DNA from 2 places in the Clostridium sp. 7_2_43FAA genome. Region 2 is predicted to be linked to the other one. Evidence: a T-box and tRNA genes for the amino acid it is inferred to sense, from the RefSeq annotation. Region 2 holds a T-box; the other holds one or more tRNA genes.
What was found. A T-box is a leader RNA that pairs with one kind of tRNA and senses whether it is charged. The one in region 2 lies ahead of thrS (threonine--tRNA ligase), so its partner is inferred to be a tRNA-Thr.
Positions count from the first base shown of each region.

Region 1: it encodes a tRNA-Thr, which carries the amino acid that the T-box ahead of thrS (threonine--tRNA ligase) is inferred to sense. The anticodon was not compared.

Region 1 covers NZ_JH815222.1:3,193,525-3,204,334, reverse strand. Annotated here, with positions in the region: gene ispD (2-C-methyl-D-erythritol 4-phosphate cytidylyltransferase) at 1-436, shown strand, start outside; gene CSBG_RS16195 (proline--tRNA ligase) at 779-2,491, shown strand; gene cysS (cysteine--tRNA ligase) at 2,503-3,903, shown strand; gene CSBG_RS16185 (ribonuclease III domain-containing protein) at 3,951-4,367, shown strand; gene rlmB (23S rRNA (guanosine(2251)-2'-O)-methyltransferase RlmB) at 4,407-5,303, shown strand; gene CSBG_RS16175 (NYN domain-containing protein) at 5,324-5,836, shown strand; gene sigH (RNA polymerase sporulation sigma factor SigH) at 5,893-6,537, shown strand; tRNA gene CSBG_RS16165 (tRNA-Thr) at 6,626-6,701, shown strand; gene tuf (elongation factor Tu) at 6,838-8,031, shown strand; gene rpmG (50S ribosomal protein L33) at 8,206-8,355, shown strand; gene secE (preprotein translocase subunit SecE) at 8,407-8,640, shown strand; gene nusG (transcription termination/antitermination protein NusG) at 8,674-9,195, shown strand; gene rplK (50S ribosomal protein L11) at 9,265-9,690, shown strand; gene rplA (50S ribosomal protein L1) at 9,743-10,432, shown strand; ribosomal protein L10 leader region at 10,475-10,602, shown strand; gene rplJ (50S ribosomal protein L10) at 10,641-10,810, shown strand, end outside.
Region 2 covers NZ_JH815222.1:3,055,799-3,066,608, reverse strand. Annotated here, with positions in the region: gene CSBG_RS15495 (ZIP family metal transporter) at 247-1,026, shown strand; gene CSBG_RS15490 (hypothetical protein) at 1,306-1,488, shown strand; gene CSBG_RS15485 (sugar O-acetyltransferase) at 1,614-2,174, shown strand; gene thrS (threonine--tRNA ligase) at 2,443-4,380, opposite strand; T-box leader at 4,443-4,655, opposite strand; cyclic di-GMP riboswitch class I at 4,874-4,957, shown strand; gene CSBG_RS15475 (NPCBM/NEW2 domain-containing protein) at 5,115-10,810, shown strand, end outside.

The DNA of each region.
Region 1 (10,810 bases), 140 kb from region 2:
TGGAAAAGAAAGACAGGACTCAGTTTATAATGCATTACAAAAAATAAATGATTCTGAGATTGTTCTTATCCATGATGGAGCAAGAGCATTTGTATCTGAAAGAGTTATAAAAGATGGTATAAAGTATGCAAAGATTTATGGAGCAGCAGCACCAGGGGTAATGCCAAAAGATACTATAAAGGTTGTTGATGAAAATGGATTTTCTGATTCAACTCCAGATAGAAGTAAATTACTTGCAATTCAAACTCCACAAACTTTTAAGTTAGAAATAATAAAAGAGTGTCATGAGAAAGTTAAAGAAAATAATATTAGTGTTACAGATGATACAATGGTGGTAGAAATGTATAATAACAAAGTATATTTATACAATGGTGAATATACCAATATAAAAGTGACTACCCCAGAGGATTTAATACTTGCAGAAAGGCTAATATAATACATAGTTTATTATATTGACATAAGTTTTACTAGAATATATAATTAATTAAGCTAAAAATTAATAGACTTAAAACAGTGAAGAAGAATAGTAAAATCCGACGTTCAGAGAGAAAATTCATAGGCTGTAAAATTTTCAATAGGATTTGAACCAGCTTTGGAGTTATAGGTAAAAACTATCGGTTTAATACCGTTATCATTTTCGAGAACAAATTTAGGTGGTACCGCGATATAAGTTCGCCCTAAGCAATTAGGGTGGGCTTTTTTTATTATTTATAAAGATATACCGATTAGCAAGAATTAAAAATATTTAAAATAACAACATTAATAGGAGGAAGTAGAAATGAAAATGTCTAATATGTTAATATCAACATTAAGAGAGGTTCCAGCAGAAGCTGAGATAGATAGCCATAAATTAATGCTAAGAGCTGGGATGATAAGAAAAATGGCATCAGGGATATATAATTATATGCCTCTAGGATTAAAGGTTTTAAAAAATGTAGAGAATATAGTAAGAGAAGAAATGAATAACGCAGGGGCACAAGAATTCCTAGCATCAGCAGTGCAACCAGCAGAACTTTGGCAAGAATCAGGAAGATGGGATGTTTATGGAGCTGAACTTATTAGACTTAAAGATAGAAATAATAGAGAGTTCTGCCTTGGACCAACTCACGAAGAAGTATTTACTGATATTGCAAGAAATGAAATTAAATCATACAAGCAATTACCAGTAAATCTTTATCAAATACAAACTAAATATAGAGATGAAAGAAGACCAAGATTTGGTGTTATGAGATCAAGGGAATTCATAATGAAAGATGCATATAGTTTTGATAAGGATCAAGAGGGGTTAGATGTTTCTTATAATAAAATGAGAGAAGCATATATTAAAATATTTAATAGATGTGGAATAGATGCTAAACCAGTTGAAGCAGATTCAGGAGCAATTGGGGGATCAAATTCAGCTGAATTCATGGTAAGATCAGAAGTAGGAGAAGACGATGTTGTATTTTGTACAGCTTGTGATTATGCAGCTAATATGGAAAAGGCACCATCAACAGTTGAAAAAGCAGATGCAGAAGAATTAAAAGATTTAGTTAAAACTGAAACGCCAAATGTTAAGACAATAGAAGAATTAGTTAAATTCTTCAATACAACAGAGAAGAAATTTGCTAAAACTTTAATATATAATGCTGATGGTAAGATAGTAGCAGTTATGGTTAGAGGCGATAGAGAAGTGAATGAAGTTAAGGTTTCAAATGCTTTAGGTGGAGTTGTAAATTTAAATATGGCTGCTCCAGAAGAAGTATTTAAAGCAACTAATGCACAAGTTGGATTTGCTGGACCTATAAATATAAATGTAGATACTTTATTAGTTGATGAGGAAATTGTAAATATGTACAATTTTATTGTTGGAGCTAATAAAACTGGATATCATATTGAAAATGTAAATTATGGAAGAGACTTTCAAGGGGTAGTTGGAGATTATAGAAATATAACTGAAGGTGAAAAGTGTCCAGTTTGTGGGGGAAAAGTAACTATTTCAAGAGGAACAGAAGTTGGGCATATATTTAAATTAGGAACAAAATATTCAGAAGCCATGAATGCTAATTTTATAGATGAAAATGGAAAAGAAAAACCATTTATAATGGGTTGTTATGGTATTGGTGTAACAAGAACAATGGCATCAATAATAGAACAACATAATGATGAGAATGGAATAGTTTGGCCTTTATCTGTAGCACCATATCATGTTAATATTATTCCTGTGAATATTAAAGATGAAGAACAAATGAAGATTGCTAATGAGATCTATGAAGATTTAAAATCTATAGGTGTTGATGCGATACTAGATGATAGAAATGAGAGAGCAGGAGTTAAATTTAAGGATTCAGACCTTATGGGAATACCAATGAGAATAACAGTTGGTAAGAAGATTGTTGATGGAGAAGTAGAATTTAAACTTAGAACATCAGATATGGAAAATATAAAAATAGAAGAAGCTGTAGATAGAGTTAGAGAAGAGTTTAAGAAAAATAAATTATCTGTAAGATAGGAGGTAATTAAATGAGAGTTTATAATAGCTTAACTAGAAAAAAAGAAGAATTTATACCATTAACACCAGGAGAAATTAAAATGTACGTATGCGGACCTACTGTATATAACTACTTTCATATAGGTAATGGTAGAACTTTCATAATTTTTGATACAATAAGAAGATATTTTGAGTACAGAGGATATAAAGTTAAATTTGTTCAAAATTTTACAGATATAGATGATAAAATGATAAAAAAAGCAAATGAAGAAGGGACTACAGTTTCAGATATAGGGGATAGATATATTGATGAATACTATAAAGATGCTGATGGGTTAAATATAATGAGAGCCTCAATAAATCCAAGAGCTACTGAGTATATTCAAGATATAATAGAGTTTGTAAAGGGTCTAATAGAAAAAGGTTATGCCTATGAAGTAGATGGGGATGTTTATTTTAGGACGAAGAAGTTTGAGAGTTATGGAAAGTTAATAGGTCAAAATTTAGAAGACTTGCAAGCTGGAGCAAGAATAAATGTAGATGAAAGAAAAGAAGATCCAATGGATTTTGCGGTATGGAAGGCTCAAAAACCAGGTGAACCGGCCTGGGAAAGTCCATGGGGAATGGGTAGACCAGGATGGCACATAGAGTGTTCATGCATGGCAAAGAAGATATTAGGTGATACAATTGATATACATGCAGGTGGAATGGACTTAGCATTTCCACACCATGAAAATGAAATTGCACAAAGTGAAGCCTTAACAGGAAAACCATTTGCAAGATATTGGTTACATGGAGCCTTTTTAAATATTAATAACCAAAAAATGTCTAAATCATTAAATAACTTTTTAACTGCAAGAGATATATTAAAACAATATGATGCTGATGTAGTTAGATTCTTAATGTTATCAGGACATTATAGAGTACAATTAAACTTTAGTGATGATTTATTAGAATCAGCAAAGGCATCAGTAGAAAGATTATATAATGCCGTTTCTAATTTAGAAAATCTAATTGATGAAGTTAAGAAAGAATCTATGGATGATAAAGAAAAAGCTTACTTAGAATTTTTAGATGTATATAGACAAAGATATATAGAAAAAATGGATGATGATTTTAATACAGCAGATGCAATTACAGCAATTTTTGATCTTATAAAAGATATAAATACTAATGTATCTATAGAATCATCTAGAGAGCTTTGTGAAGCAGCATTGAGCTTGATAAGAGAGTTAGGAAATCCGTTAGGTATTCTTCAAAACTCCACTAAGGGAAGTTTAGAGGAAGAAATAGAAAGATTAATAGCGGAAAGACAACAAGCAAGAAAAGATAGAAATTTTGCTTTAGCTGATAAAATTAGAAATGATTTAAAAGCTAGAAATATAGTTTTAGAAGATACTCCTCAAGGGGTTAGATGGAAAAAAGTAAATTAGTCTAAAAGGCTGCAATTGTGCAGCCTTTATTTAAAGGAGAGAAAAATATGTTAGAGGATTTAAGAGTTAGGGAATTTAGTAAAGAAGAAGCTAGGAGATTAAATCCTTTGCAGTTAGCTTTAATAGGAGATGGAGTATATGAGATATATATAAGAAATTTTATATTATCTAATAATACAGAGTTATCTGCACATAAAATGCATGTAAAAGCAATTGGATACGTTAAAGCTAAGAGTCAATCGGCAATAATGCATAATATAGAAGATACTTTAACAGAAGATGAATTGTATATTTACAAAAGAGGAAGAAATACAAAATCTGCAACTGTTCCTAAAAATGCTGATGTTATAGATTATAGAAATGCAACAGGCTTTGAGGCTCTATTAGGATATTTATATTTAATAGGAAATAAAGAAAGACTATATAATATATTAGAAAAATCTACAGAAATACAGTTAACATAACTAAGGAAAAGTATATAATAGAAATAAGGAGTGATTTTTATGACTAAGGGAAACAGAGAAGCTAGAATGAAAGCTAGAATGGAAAGACAAATGCTTGAAAATGGACCTGTAAGAGGTAAGAGACAATTTGTTAAGGAAAATAAAAATGGCGGAGAATATATTAGAGAAAATGTTTCTAATGCTAGCGAATTAGAGACTAGGGAAGATTTAATTATAGGTAGAAATGCCGTTATGGAAGTATTAAAAAGTGATCGAACTATAGAGTGTGTATATATATCAAATGGTAATATGGAGGGCTCTATAAAAGTAATAATAAATATTGCAAGAGAAAAGGGATTAGTATTAAAGGAAGTAGATAGAAAAAAACTAGATGCTATGAGTAATGGTACAAATCATCAAGGAGTTATTGCTTTAGTTACACCATTTAAGTACTGCCAAATTGCAGATATGCTAAATGATGCAAAGGAAAAAGGTGAAGATCCATTTATAATTGTACTAGATGAAATAGAAGATCCACATAATTTAGGTTCTATAATAAGAACAGCTGAATTATGCGGAGTTCATGGAATAATAATACCAAAAAGAAGAAATGTGGGAATAACATCTACTGTATACAAGTGTTCTGTAGGAGCTATAGAGCATATGAAGATAGCAAAAGTAACAAATATTAATTCAGCTATAGATGAACTTAAAGAATCAGGGCTATGGGTATATGGTGCAGATATAGCAGGAGAAGAATACAGCTATCAAGTTGATTTTAATGGTCCATGTGCTATGGTTATAGGTAGTGAAGGAAGAGGTATATCTAAACTTACTTTAAAAAAGTGTGATAAGTTAGTGAAAATTCCGATGGTAGGAAAAATTAACTCTTTAAATGCTTCAGTTGCTGGTGGTATAATGATGTATGAAATATTAAAGGGAAGATTATTAAAATAGCATAGTTAAAGAGGTAATATGTGAAAATAATATTTGTTGATGGATATAATGTTATAAATAGTTGGCCGAACCTAAAGAAGCAAAAGGACTACAGCTTTGATGGGGCAAGACAAAGCTTAATAGATAGTTTACATAATTATTCAGTTTATGAAGATTGTAAGATAATAATAGTATTTGATGCGCATAAGGTAACTAGAAGCATTGAAAAGAAAGAAGATATAAACAGTAATATAAGTATAGTATTCACTAAAGATGGTGAAACCGCTGATTCTTACATAGAAAGAGAAGTTCATAATTTAGGTAGAAGATTTGAGGTCTATGTTGTTACATCAGATTGGCTTGAACAACAGACTATTTTTCAAAGAGGTGCAGTAAGAATATCTGCTCTTGAATTTTATAACGAAGTTATTGAAACTCAAGGAAGGATAAAAAAGAAAACATTGAAAAATATGTCTTCATCTAAAAATCATTTGGGGGATAACATAGATGAAGACATATTTAAAAAGTTAGAAGCTATAAGACGGAGTGAATAAGCGTTTGACTAGTATATATACTTATTATATTATATGGCTTAAAGGGGTGATATATAGTGGAGAGTACCAAAAAAGAGGTAAGCTTGTTTGTGGAATTTCAAAATAAGTTAGACGAAGAAGTGGTTGATGAAGCAAAAAAAGGAAATAGTAGGGCACAAGATTATTTAATATCAAAATATGAGAATTTTGTAAAGGCTAAAGCCAAGTCTTATTTTCTCATTGGAGCAGATAAAGAAGACATTTATCAAGAGGGCATGATAGGGTTATATAAAGCTATAAGAGATTTTAAATCTGATAGGCTAACAAGTTTTAAGGCTTTTGCAGAATTATGTATTACGAGACAAATAATAACTGCTATTAAGACAGCTACAAGGCAAAAACATATACCATTGAACACATATATATCTTTAAATAAGCCTATTTATGAGGAAGAGTCAGATAGGACTTTAATTGATGTTTTATCAGGATTAAAAATAACTAATCCAGAGGAACTTATAATAGGGAAAGAGCAGTTAAAACATATAGAGGGAGAGATGGCGAAAGTTTTATCTGATTTAGAAATGGAAGTACTTCAATCTTATTTAGATGGGAAGTCTTATCAGGAAATAGCCTGCGATTTAGATAGGCAGGCTAAGTCTATAGATAATGCATTACAAAGAGTTAAACGAAAGCTTGAAAAATGTCTATATACCGAAAAATAAGTCACTAAATTCTTATTGACAAATTTTTTGAACAATAGTAAACTTTATAATTGGTATATTAAACTATAAACCACATTATGATGGCAATGCTCACGTAGCTCAGTAGGCAGAGCGTCGCCTTGGTAAGGCGGAGGTCGTCGGTTCAATCCCGATCGTGAGCTCCAATATAGTTGAGCGCTCACTAGTAGCGATTATTGTAATTATAAATTGCTTTAGTCTTTGTGGTGAGCTCAATATATTACCCAAAAGCTAGAAAACGCTAGGCAAAGTTTATTACAAAGATTAAAGGAGGATTTTACAATGGCAAAGCAAAAATTCGAAAGAAGTAAACCACACGTAAACATTGGAACAATCGGTCACGTTGACCACGGTAAGACAACTTTAACAGCTGCAATCACAACAGTATTAGCAAACAGAGGATTAGCAGAATCATTCAAATATGATGAAATTGATAAGGCTCCAGAAGAAAAAGAAAGAGGAATCACAATCAATACAGCACACGTTGAATACCAAACAGACAACAGACACTATGCACACGTTGACTGTCCAGGACATGCTGACTATGTTAAGAACATGATCACAGGAGCTGCTCAAATGGACGGAGCTATATTAGTTTGTTCAGCAGCAGACGGTCCAATGCCTCAAACAAGAGAACACATACTACTAGCTTCAAGAGTTGGTGTTGACTACATAGTTGTTTTCTTAAACAAGGCAGATATGGTAGATGACGAAGAATTATTAGAATTAGTTGAAATGGAAGTAAGAGAATTATTATCAGAATACAACTTCCCAGGAGATGATATTCCAGTAATAAAGGGTTCAGCTTTACAAGCATTAGAAAACCCAACAGATGAAAAAGCAATCGCTCCAATCCTTGAGTTAATGGAAGCTGTAGATAGCTACATTCCAACTCCAGAAAGAGCAACAGATAAGCCATTCTTAATGCCAGTAGAAGATGTATTCACAATCACTGGTAGAGGAACAGTTGCTACAGGAAGAGTTGAAAGAGGAGTTCTTCACGTAGGAGACGAAGTAGAAATCGTTGGATTATCAGAAGATAGCAGAAAAGTAGTAGTAACAGGAATAGAAATGTTCAGAAAGTTACTAGACGAAGCGCAAGCTGGAGACAACGTAGGAGTTCTTTTAAGAGGAGTTCAAAGAACTGACATCGAAAGAGGTCAAGTTTTAGCAAAAGTTGGATCAGTTAAGCCACATAAGAAATTTGTAGGTCAAGTATACGTACTTAAAAAAGAAGAAGGTGGAAGACATACTCCATTCTTCGATGGATACAGACCACAATTCTACTTCAGAACAACAGACGTTACTGGTTCAATCAAGTTACCAGATGGAATGGAAATGGTTATGCCAGGAGACCACATTGATATGAACGTTGAATTAATCACTCAAGTAGCTATGGACGAAGGATTAAGATTCGCTATCAGAGAAGGTGGAAGAACTGTAGGTTCAGGAGTTGTTACTAGTATAATCGAGTAATAGTAGTTCTTAGTATATATGTAGGGACTGGGTTTCATTACCTAGTCCTTTACAAAGGCACATATATTGACATAATACATGTTTTATGATAATGTGTTTAGGTAATTAACGAAATTAAATTAACATAAAGTAGTAAGGTTTTATATTATTTACGGTAAACTGGAGGTGCAGACTGTGAGAGTAAAGATAACTTTAGCATGCACAGAGTGTAAGCAAAGAAATTATAATTCAATGAAAAATAAAAAAAATAACCCAGACAGATTAGAAATGCATAAATACTGCAAGTTCTGTAAAAAACATACACTTCATAAAGAAACTAAATAATTAGCTAATATAGTAGTGACACATACTCACAAAGATTAAGGATGTGAAGTAATGGCTGTTAAGGAAAATGTAAATTTAACTAAGAACTCACCTAGTAAAGGTGGCATATTTAAGTTTTTTAGAGAGGTTAAGGCAGAAGTTAAAAGAATAACTTGGCCTTCTAAAAATGACACTAAAAAGGCGTTAATTGCAGTTGGCGTAGTTGTGCTAATATATATAGTATTAGTAGGCGGGTTAGATTATATTTTTCAAAACCTCTTTGAATTCATTTTTAAACTAAAATAAGGAGGTTTAGGTGTTAGTCACCTATAAGAAAATATGAGCGAAAGAGCAAGATGGTATGTTGTACACACATACTCAGGCTACGAAAACAAGGTTAAAGCGAATCTTGAAAAAACCATTGAAAATAGAAATCTTCAAAGCTTACTTCAAGACATTCAAGTGCCTATGGAAGAGGTTGTAGAAGAAAAAGATGGGAAACAAAAGATTTCTCTTAAAAAGAAGTTTCCTGGATATGTGTTAGTAAAAATGCTAATGACAGATGAGTCATGGTATGTGGTTAGAAATACTAGGGGTGTAACAGGATTTGTTGGCCCAGCTTCTAAACCAGTTCCCCTTACAGATGAAGAGGTAGAATCTATGGGAGTTCAAGAAGCGCCTGTAGAAATAGATCTAGAAGTAGGGGAAAGCGTAAGAGTTATCTCAGGTCCTTTAAGGGAATTTGTAGCTATAATACAAGAGATAAATCTAGAAAAGCGCAAAATAAAAGCATTAATTGATATGTTTGGCAGAGAAACTCTAGCTGAACTAGAATTTACACAAGTTGAAAAATTAGTTTAATATAAGCTAATGTTTTAATAAAGTGGGAGGACTAAGGTCCGTATTACCACAGTATAGGAGGAATAATACATGGCTAAGAAAGTAACAGGAATGATCAAACTTCAACTTCCTGCAGGTAAGGCGACACCAGCACCACCAGTAGGACCAGCATTAGGTCAACATGGTGTTAATATTATGGGATTCTGTAAGGAGTTCAATGCAAAGACTGCTAACCAAGCTGGATTAATAATTCCAGTTGTTATAACAGTTTACCAAGATAGATCTTTTAGTTTTATACTAAAAACTCCACCAGCAGCAGTTCTTATAAAGAAGGAATTAGGAATCGAAAGTGGTTCAGGAGTTCCAAACAGAACTAAAGTTGGTAAGTTAACTAAGGATCAAGTAAGAAAAATTGCTGAATTAAAGATGCCTGACTTAAATGCAGCTACAATCGAAACTGCTATGAGCATGATCGAAGGTACTGCAAGAAGTATGGGAGTAACTATTGAAGAGTAATTCGTAAAAAAGTGGGAGGTAAAAACCGTTAACACCACAAAGGAGGCATATTATGGGAAAGAATTATATTGAAAGCGCAAAATTAATAGATAAGAGTGCATTATACACTCCATCTGAAGCTTTAGATTTAGCAGTAAAGACTGCAAAAGCAAAATTTGATGAAACAATAGAACTACATGTTAGATTAGGGGTTGACCCAAGACATGCAGATCAACAAGTTAGAGGAGCTGTTGTTCTTCCGAATGGAACAGGTAGAACTGTAAGAGTTTTAGTGTTTGCAAAGGGAGAAAAAGCTAAGGAAGCTCAAGAAGCTGGTGCAGATTTCGTAGGAGCTGAAGAATTAGTTCAAAAGATCCAAAGCGAAAACTGGTTTGACTATGATGTAGTAGTTGCTACACCAGATATGATGGGTGTTGTTGGTAGAATCGGTAGAGTTTTAGGACCTAAAGGATTAATGCCAAACCCAAAATCGGGAACAGTTACATTTGATGTTGCTAAAGCAATAGCTGAAATAAAAGCTGGTAAAGTTGAATATAGAGTAGATAAGACTGCTATAGTTCACTGCCCAATCGGAAAGAAATCATTTGGAGTTGAGAAGTTGCAACAAAACTTCCATGCTTTAATGGATGCTTTAATAAAGGCGAAACCAGCAGCTGCTAAAGGACAATACGTTAAGTCAGTATCTGTTTCAAGCACTATGGGTCCTGGAGCTAAGGTTAACCCAACAAAAGTTTTAGATTAGTATTGACAAACAGAAAATTATGTTGTAAAATGTAATCTGTTGTTAAAGAGAATACTGATTCCAAAGACAGTAGGTGCCGAAAGGTTTAAATAATTGCCTACCGAGGAATACCAAGGTAAGTAATTATTTGGTCTTCCTATGTCTATGGGAAGGCCTTTCTTAATATAAATTTGCAGTTAAAAAACTGTGAGGAGGTGGACACACAGTAATGAACAAGAATAGACAAATTAAAGAAGCTAAAGTTGCTGAGATTAGAGAAAAATTAGAAAAAGCTCAAGCGATCGTTTTAGCAGACTATCAAGGTTTAACAGTTGAAGAAGATACAGCTTTAAGAAAAACTTTAAGAGAAGCAGGTGTTGAATATAAGGTTTATAAAAA
Region 2 (10,810 bases):
TAAAAAAAAGAGGGACATGTTAATGATAAGAAAATAGACTTAGTTTCTTCAGATTAATCAGAAAATAAAATCAATAATATAAATAATAATGATTTTACAGATTCAAATTGAGTAGATGATGGTTTTAAAGATGGAACAATTGCTCTATTTATATAGGAAAACAAGTTTGATAGAAGATACTCAGGAAAGATGCCATAAGTTATTTAATCAATATATGAAATAGTGTTTATAAAAGGAGGAGTGGGAATGAATATTTTAATTGGAATCTTAATACCGTTTTTAGGTACGTCTCTAGGGGCTGCTTGTGTTTATGCAATGAAGAAAGAAATGAATAAAATGGTTAATAAGATACTTCTTGGATTTGCATCAGGAGTTATGATGGCTGCAGCAGTATGGTCATTAATTATTCCTTCTATAGATATGTCTCAAAATATGGGGAAATTATCATTTATTCCAGCTGCAGTTGGAGTACTTGTAGGAATTTTATTTTTATTTTCTTTGGACAAAATTGTTCCGCATATGCATATCAATAGTAAAAAGGAAGAAGGAACAAAAAAATATAAACTAAGTAAAACTACAAAACTTGTACTGTCAGTAGTAATTCATAATATTCCGGAGGGAATGGCAATAGGAATTGTTTTTGCAGCAGTTATGAATGAGGCCAATGCAGTAACTCTTGCTTCAGCTATTGCTCTTTCTATAGGGATAGCAATTCAAAACTTTCCAGAAGGTGCAATAATATCAATGCCTCTTAAAAGCGAAGGCTTAAGCAAAAATAAATCATTTATTTATGGAGCTTTATCTGGAATAGTAGAACCAATAGCGGCGGTAATTACAATAATATTTTCTAGTGTTATTACACCAATAATGCCATATCTACTTTCTTTTGCAGCAGGAGCTATGATTTTTGTTGTAGTAGAGGAATTAATACCAGAGGCAGCAGAAGATAATTTTTCTGATATTAGTGCAATAGCATTTTCTATAGGATTTGTAATTATGATGATTTTAGATGTAGCATTATCCTAATTTAAGAAAAGGATAAATTATAGAATAAAAATGAAAGTTTTGTATTAAAGTTTACAAGTTTAGTTAGCTTTTTATCTGTATTATGGATTGTGATATTATCCATAAGATTTAAATTAAGTGGAGTATATGTTGGCTTGCAAATAAATAATTTAATATTTGCTGTTGTTCATTATTTAAAAATTAATAGGGATAATTGCAAAGAAACTCTTTATAAAATATAATAGAATATGATAATTAAGATTTAGTAAACTAATTTACATTGATGTAAGGAGTGTATTTATGTTTAATAAAGAGGAACTTCAAATTCTTAATGAAGCTTTAAAGATGTATGAAGAAAAAACTACGAAGCAATTAGAGTCTAGTACTAATAATAAGGATAAGATGGTTGCCTATAATAGAAAACAAAAGAAAATATGGTTACTTCAAAATAAGATGAAAAAGCTTATTGAAGAAAATAAGTAAAAGCCTTTTAATAAGGGCTTTTTTTATTTTTATATAAAGTGATTTATTAGTTTAAAAGTAGTAATATGATTATAAGATGTATTTTATATAAATAAATATGATATTTATGGTTGGGGGAGGATATTATGACTGAAAAGGAAAAGATGCTAAGGGGAGATTTGTATGTTTCTTTAGGCGATGAATTGTTTAATGATAGGCAACATGCTAATGAAATTATGTTTGAGTACAATTCACTACATCCAAAGGAAATAGAAAAGAGAATGGACTTACTTAGAAGGTTATTTGGACATGCGCCTAAAGAGTTCTTCATAGAGCAACCTTTTAGATGTGCTTATGGCTACAATATCTATTGGGGAGAAAATTCATTTGCAAATTACAATTGTACAATATTAGATTGTGGCAAAGTAACTATAGGGAAAAATGTTATGATTGGACCTAATGTGAATATATTTACAGCTAATCATGCACTTTCACCTAAGGAGAGAATGGAAAATTTAGAATATGCAGACCCAGTAGAAATATGTGATGGAGTATGGATAGGTGGGGGAAGCACTATTAATCCAGGGGTGAGAATTGGAGAGAACTCAGTTGTTGGATCTGGTAGTGTTGTAACTAAGAGTATTCCAGATAATGTACTAGCTGTTGGTAATCCTTGTAGAGTAATAAGAAAATTGGACAATGAATAGTAATCATAAAAAATATAAATATAAAAAACAGCTTATATGGTAACAAAATAATCTATTTTGCTTTAAAGTTTTACAAAATTATCATAATAGAGATATATAAAACAAGAAGTGTGATTTTAATGGAAAGAAGAAGTCCATAACTAAAAATTATTATAAATTAAGAAGAACCTTGAAAATTTTAAAATTTTCAGGGTTCTCTATCAAAAATTATTTATTTTATAAAAATCCTACCAGAGGATTTTTTCCACCATTCTAAACTCTACATTGATTATTTATCTTTATTAGCTATTTCTAAGATTAATCTGTTCTTTAATTCAGAAACTGGAAGTGCACCTTCTTCTCCATTCTTTCTGCTTCTTACTGAAGCTTCATTGTTGGCAGCTTCCTTTTCACCAACAACTAGGATGTAAGGGATTCTTTCTAGTCTAGCTTCTCTAATCTTATAACCAATTTTTTCTGATCTATAATCGGCAGTAATTCTTATTCCTGAATCTTTGAAATCTTTAACTATTGATTCAGCATAGTCATTATATTTATCAGAAATAGGAAGAACTATTGCTTGAGTTGGAGCAAGCCAAGTTGGGAATGCACCAGCATATTTTTCAATAAGCATAGCTAAAGTTCTTTCATAACATCCAATTGAAGATCTATGAATTATATATGGACGTTTCTTATTTCCATCTTTATCTATATAAGTCATATCAAATCTTTCTGCAAGAGCAAAGTCAATTTGGATTGTTATTATTGTATCTTCTTTTCCGTGAACATTCTTGAATTGGATATCAAGCTTTGGTCCGTAGAATGCAGCTTCACCTTCAGCTTCAACATAATCAATTCCAAGGTGATCTAAGATAGCCTTCATTAATACTTGAGTTTCTTCCCAAGCTTCTGGATTGTTTATATATTTATCAGTATTGTTTGGATCCCACTTAGAGAATCTAAATGATATATCTCCATCTATTCCTAAAGTACTCATTATGTGGTTGATTAATTCAACACAACCTTTAAATTCTTCTTCAATTTGATCTGGTCTACAAACTATATGTCCGTCAGATAAAGTAAATTGTCTTACACGAATTAATCCGTGCATTTCACCAGATGCTTCATTTCTATATAAAGTAGAAGTTTCAGCATATCTTATAGGTAGTTCTCTATAAGAGTGTTGTTCTGCATTATAAATTGTATATTGGAATGGGCAAGTCATTGGTCTTAATGCCATAACTTCTGGATCTTTATCTTCATCTCCTAAAACAAACATACCATCTTTGTAGTGATCCCAGTGGCCTGAAACCTTAAATAAGTCATTTTTAGACATTGAAGGAGTCTTTGTAAATACATAGCCTCTTTTTTCTTCTTCATCTTCAACCCATCTTTGAAGAAGTTGAACAATTTTAGCACCTTTAGGCATTATAAGAGGTAAACCTTGACCTACTTTTTCATCTGTAGTGAAGATTTTAAGTTCTCTACCTAATTTGTTATGGTCTCTCTTTTTAGCTTCTTCTAAAGCTTCTAAATGAGCATCTAAATCAGCTTTCTTTAAGAATGCAGTTCCATATACTCTTGAAAGCATTTTGTTCTTTTCATCGCCCTTCCAGTAAGCTCCAGCACTTCTAAGAAGTTTAATAGCTTTAACTGGTTTTAAAGACATTAGGTGAGGGCCAGCGCATAAATCTACAAAGTCACCCATTTTATAGAATGAAATAACTTCATCTTCGCCTAAATCATTAATTAATTCAACCTTATATGGTTCGTTAGCATCTTCCATAAGCTTTATAGCTTCAGCTCTTGGTAATTCAAATCTTTCAATTGAAGGATTTTCTTTTACTATTTTTCTCATTTCATCTTCTATTTTTACTAAATCATCAGAACTAAATGAGTTTTCTACATCAAAATCATAGTAGAAACCATCATTTATAGCAGGTCCTATAGCTAATTTAGCATTTGGATATAATCTTTTAACTGCATAAGCTAAAACGTGAGATACACTGTGTCTTAATGCATCTTTTCCTTCTTGTGAGTCAAATGTGCAAATAGCAAGTTCGCTATCTTCATTTACTATATAACGTAAGTCAACAACCTTTCCATTAACTATTCCACAGCAAGCATTTCTAGCTAAGCCTTCACTAATTGATTTAGCTATATCTAAAACAGAAATACCAGCTTCAAATTCTTTTACTGATCCATCCTTTAAAGTAATTTTAATCATATTTATTACTCCCTTCATAATATAATTTAAAATAAAAAAACTCCCATCCCTTCTATATAAATAGAAGGGACGAGAGTATAAGTTCTAAACTTCCCGCGGTTCCACCCTTAATTGTCTATAATAAGACCTCTTAATATATCGTAACGTGATATTAAACGGACTTTATTAGAGTCACTCAGAGGTGGTCTTCAACTAGATTCAAATAAGATAATTTCACCAAGCTTATCTCTCTCTGAAAATGAAATTTAGTTTACTCTTCTCATCAACGTATTAAAATATTTATAAGTAATATTATAATTATCTAATTAGTCAATGTCAATATAAAGAGGTAATTAAAATTATTTACTTAAACTGGAAGAATAATAAGTTGAAATTATGCAAAAAAAGAAGAAAAATAGTAGAAATTTTATAAAATATATGGATAAATATGTGATTTTATGTTAAAATACGGATAATAAATTTTAAAATAATTAAAATTTATTTTAAAGTTATAAAATTAAATAGGCAAACTTAGAGAAATTTAAGGACGCAAAGCTATAGGGACTAAGGTGTATAACTATGTCAGCCAGTTGCCAAAGAGTACATTATACTTTTTGTTTTAAAGTTTAATTTTAAATATTATTTATCTTATTATAATTAATATTTAATTTATTAAGATGTATAAAGCTGCTCTTTTAGAGTAGCTTTTTTAATGTACTTCTAAGGCTAGATAAAACTAACCAGGGAGGTAAATTATGAATAAGAAAAAAATAGCGGCTATATTAATAGCTGCACTAATAACCAATTTCTCATCTACAACAGTAAAGGTTTTAGCAGATGAGCTATCAAGAAATCAAGTTTCTATAACAGAAAATACATCTGTTAATGAATTGACTCAAGCTAGTATAAGTAAATTTAACTTATACAATAGTGATAATCTAAATGCTTATAATGAAGTATTTAAAATTGACAACTCAAATATTGAATCTATAACAAATAATGGAGGTAATTATCCAAATTCTACTATTAATAAAGCTATAGATGGAGATTTCAATACTCATTGGGAAACAGGGAAACCAAATAGTACTGATTTTACCAATGAAGTAATATTTAAATTAAATGAAGTAACAAACTTAAACAGAATAGTATATGCAGCAAGGCAGTCATCAGCTAAAGGGAAAGGTTTTGCTAAGGAAGTAGAAATATATACATCTCTTACTGATGAAGAAGATGATTTTAGATTAGTAAGTAGTGGTGAATATACAGGTTCTACTGGGGATATAGTAGAAATTAAGTTTAATCCAACTGAATTTAAGAGAATAAAATTTAAGTTCAAAAAAGCTGATCAAGATTGGGCTTCAGCATCAGAATTTATGTTTTATAAAGAAGATGTAGTGAGTGATAAAGTGAAGAATTTATTTACTGATGGTACAATGAGTCAAGTAAATGAAGAGTTTAATAATATAGAAAAAATAAATGCGTTAGAAGAAGAAGTGAAAAATCATCCATTATATAGTGAGCTTAAAGAAGATATAGAAAATGCAAAGTTAATTGTAGAAAATAAAGAAGTTAACTATATTGATGCTAAGGTATCTAAATTTAAAGATATGAATAGTGAGATACTTCCACAGTATGATGCAATCTATAAAGTTCTATCAAGCAAAGTGAAATCAATAACTACAAATGGTGGGCAATATGCAAGTGAAGCTATAACTAAAGCTATGGATGGAGATATAAATACAAAATGGCATTCAGGAAAACAAAATAGTGATAGTTTTACTAATGAAGTAGTAATAGAGTTAAATGAATTAATAACATTAAATAGAATAGTATATACTGCACCTCGTGGAACTAATAGAGGATTTGCAGAAGCATTTGATATATATGCATCTAGAACGACTAAGGGTGATACATTTGAATTGGTGTCTAGTGGAACGTCTAAAGCAACACAGGATTCTATAGAAATAAGATTCAATCCTACTGAGTTTAGAAGGGTTAAATTTGTATTTAAAAAGGGATACGAGAATTGGGCTTGTGCTGCTGAGTTTGGTTTATATACTCAAGATGAAATAGCAGAAAAAATAGATAGGCTATTCACTGATGATACAATGAGCAGTGTAAGTGAAGAATTTAATACATTAGAAAAAGTACAAGCATTAGAAGAAGAAGCTAAAAGCCATCCTTTTTATGATGATTATAAAGAGAATTTAGAGGATGCAAAAATACTTCTACAAGAAAATAAAATTGAAGCAACAACAGCGAAGGTTTCAAGATTAGAAGCGTACCACAATGGAAAGGACTCTGAATATAGTGAATTATTTAGAATGCCAAACTCTAATATAGCTAACATAAGTGCAAATGGAGGAATATATCCTAATTCTAAATTAGAATATATGATAGATGACAAGACTGAAACACACTGGGAAACAAATAAAAATAATACTGAAGATTTTACTAATGAAGTAATATTTACATTAGATAAGCCAGAGGTATTAAATAGAATTGCATTTTTAGCAAGAGAAAACAGAAAGGGATTCCCAGAAGAGTTTGAAATATATGCTTCAGAAACAACAAAGGGTGATACATTCCAATTAGTAGCAACAGGAAGTGCTCAAAGTACTAACGACTTCTTAGAGTTTAAATTTGAGCCAACTAAGTTTAAAAGAATAAAGTTTAAATTTGTAAAGGCTAATATAAATAGACCATTTGTAGCTGAATTTAGATTTTATAAGGAAGATAAAGTATATGACAAGATATTAAATTTATTTACTGATGCTACAATGAGTAAAGTTAGTGAAGAGTTTAATACAAAAGAAAAGCTAGAGGCTTTAGAAAATGAAGCTAAAAATCATCCTCTTTACAGTAGCTTCAAAGAAGATATAGAAAATGCAAAAATACTATTAGAAGAAAATAAAATTGAAGCAACAACAGCAATTACAAGAAAATTTGAGGATTATTTTAATGAAGATTATTCAGAATTATTTAAAATGGATAATGATAATATAGAAAGTATCAAAAATAATGCTGGACATTATGCATCACAAGTAATAACAAATGCTATAGATGATAATCCAGATACATATTGGGAAACTAATAAAGCAAATACATCTGATTTTACAAATGAAGTAGAAGTAGAATTTAAGGAAATTGTAGAATTAAATAGGATATTATACGGAGCAAGAAAATCTGATAACAAAGGATTTGCTCAAGAGTTTGAAATATATGGATCTACAACATCTAAGGGAGATACATATCAGCTTGTGGCAACAGGTAGTCATAATAAAGTATCTGGATTAGTTGAGGCAAAGTTCAGTCCGACTAAGTTTAAGAGAATTAAATTTAAATTTAAAAACTCAGATCAAAATTGGGCTACATTATCAGAGATAGCATTCTATAAGCAAGATGTAGTAAGTGATAAAGTTGATAATCTATTTACAAATGGATTAATGAATGAATTGTCAGAGGAATTTAATACTATAGAAAAACTAAAGGATTTAGAAAATGAAGTTAAAGGACATCCTTTAGAAAGTACATTTACAGAAGCATTTGAATTAGCAAATAAGATCCTTAAAGGTGAATTAGAGACTGTAAAAATTATTACAGCAGAACAACACGGAGATATGGTAGCACATGCTAATAGAAATTTAAAATTTGGATTTGGTAATAATAATCAACCGACAGGAATATCTGCAAAACCAGGTGATGAAATAACAGTTTATGTAGATGCTGATCCAAGTCAGCCAATGCCAAAGTTAGTCTTTTCTCAACAAGAAGGAAGCTTTGCTAACTGGATGAGAACAGTGAATTTAAACCCAGGTAAAAATGTAATAACTGTTCCTGATATAGCAGTTGATAATTGGTATAGACATGATGTAACTAGAGGGGGATCAATATATATTTTAAATCCGTACACTAGTGAGCAACAACCAAAAACTCCAGTTATAAGATTTGCTTCAGGAGACAAATACCCATTCCTTACAGCGGATACTAATGTGGAAGAATTTAAAGAATTTTTAATAGAGTATAAGAAAGCAATAGATGAAGATATAGCTAAGAATCCTAATGTATTAGACAGGGAAGTTTTAGATGTTTTCGAATTTGTAAGTGACCACATAGTGTGGACAGGTACTGCTACAGGTGCATATAAAGCATATATAGAAAAAGGTGCGAATCCACTAGATACAGTAAATCGATACAATAATCATATGAAAGAGCTTTTTAAATACTATGGACTAGATGGTAGCAATGAGCAAAATGATCCTAAATATATAAGAGAAAATGTTAGGTTAGCACAACCATTTGGATATATGTATGCATATACCAATCATATAGGAGTACAAGGTGATGTAATGACTAGTTTACTAGTTGGAGAGCCAGGCTGGGGATTAGATCATGAGATAGGACATAGAATGGATGTAAGCACAAGATTATATGGTGAAGTTACAAATAACATGCTACCTATGTATATGTCTGTATATTACAATAAGATAGATAATAGAATACCGTTTGAAAATAAAATTTATAAGAATGTTATAAGCGAGAATTCTAATAAGTACTCAGAAGGTGAACTGGCTGAAAATTTAGCAGTATATTGGCAATTAGAAATGTATAAGCCTGGATATTGGGGAAATTTAAATAAATTATATAGAGAAAGAAATGTTAACTTAGGAAGTGAAAATCCTGATAATATTAAGATGCAATATTTAGTTAAATTCTCATCAGAAGTAATTGGTGAAGACTTAAGCGAATACTTTGCTAGACATGGATTTGAGGTTAATGAGGAAACTAGACAAGAAACTAGTAAGTATCCAAAGCCGGATAAAAAGATATGGTATCTAAATAATAGCAAAGCTAATTATAAGGGAAATGGATTTACTCAAGATACTAATTTAGATGTTACATTAAATAGAGTAGAAAATGGAATTAAGTTAACATTTAGTATAGATAATAATGTTAAATCAGATTTACTAGGATATGAAATATTAAGAGATGGTGAGTTAATAGGATTTACTTCAACTAATTCCTTTATAGATACTAATGCAGATACAACTAAGAATTCTAAATACGAAGTAGTACCTTATGATATTAATTTAGGTACAGGTGATTCTGTGTCAATAGAGTCATTTTCACCTAGTATAAACATTCAACAAAATAAGATTACTTTAGAGTTAAGAGAAGAATTTAATCCTTTAGACTATATAAAAGTATTAAGCTATGAGGGAAATGATATAGTTTCTAAGGTTGAGATTGAACATAATGTAGATACTAGCCAAAAAGGAAAATATCAAGTTAAATATTCTGTAAGTGATGAAGGTATATTAGTAGAAAAGATAGTAGAAGTTGAAGTTGTAAGTGATTATAATTATTTATCAGATTTAGAATGGTCAGCTGCACAAACTCAATGGGGAACTCCAAGAAGAAATACTAATATAAAAGGTAGAGTAAATGGAGAAGTTAAAGACTTTGAAAAAGGTTTTGGAATACATGCAAATGGTACAATAACTTATGACTTAGCAGGCAAAGACTATGATAATTTCGAGGTTTTACTTGGAGTTGATGCAGGAATAGCAGTACAAGATACTTCTAGTATAAAGTTTGAAATAATAGCTGATGGTAAAACTTTAGCTAATACTGAAGTTTTAAAATATGCTGATAATATGGAATATATAAATGTTCCAGTTAAGGGCATAAACCAACTAGTAATAAAAGTTACTGATGCTGGAAATGGAAATACTTTAGATCATGCAGTAATAGCTAATCCTAAATTAACTACAAATAATGCAAAACCAGTTATCTCAGTTGAAGATAAGATTTATAAGTTAGGAGAAGCAGTAGATTTTGAATCAGGTATCGAAGCGAGAGATGCTGAAGATGGAAATTTATCTTCTGATGTTGAAATAGTTTCAAATAACTATAAAGAAGGTAAAATTGGTAGATTTGAAGTTGTTTATAGAGTAAAAGATAGTGACAATAACATAACAGAAATTAAATCTTATGTAACTATATATGAAGATTTTACAGTAAACAAATCAAAGTTTGGTGAGTTTGATAACTTAGATAAATATAATGAAGAGTTTAAATTTGGAGCTACTTCAGTAACTAACAATGCTGGAAGTTATCCAGGTACTGTTATAGGTAATGCAATAGATGGTAATGGAAATACACATTGGGAAACTAATAAACCAAACAGTGATACATTCAAAAATGAAGTTATATTTGATTTAGGTGAAAGTAAGGAAATAAATAGAATAGCCTATAAAGCAAGAAATGGTGGAAAAGGATTTGCTAGGAAATTTGAAATATACACGTCTAATGAAGCTGAGGGAAATGATTTTATATTAGCAGGTAAAGGTGAATATACTGGAAATGTTAATGATGTTGTAGAGTTTAAAATAGCTAAAACTACAGCAAGAAGAGTGATGTTTAAATTTATAGAAGCAAATCAGGATTG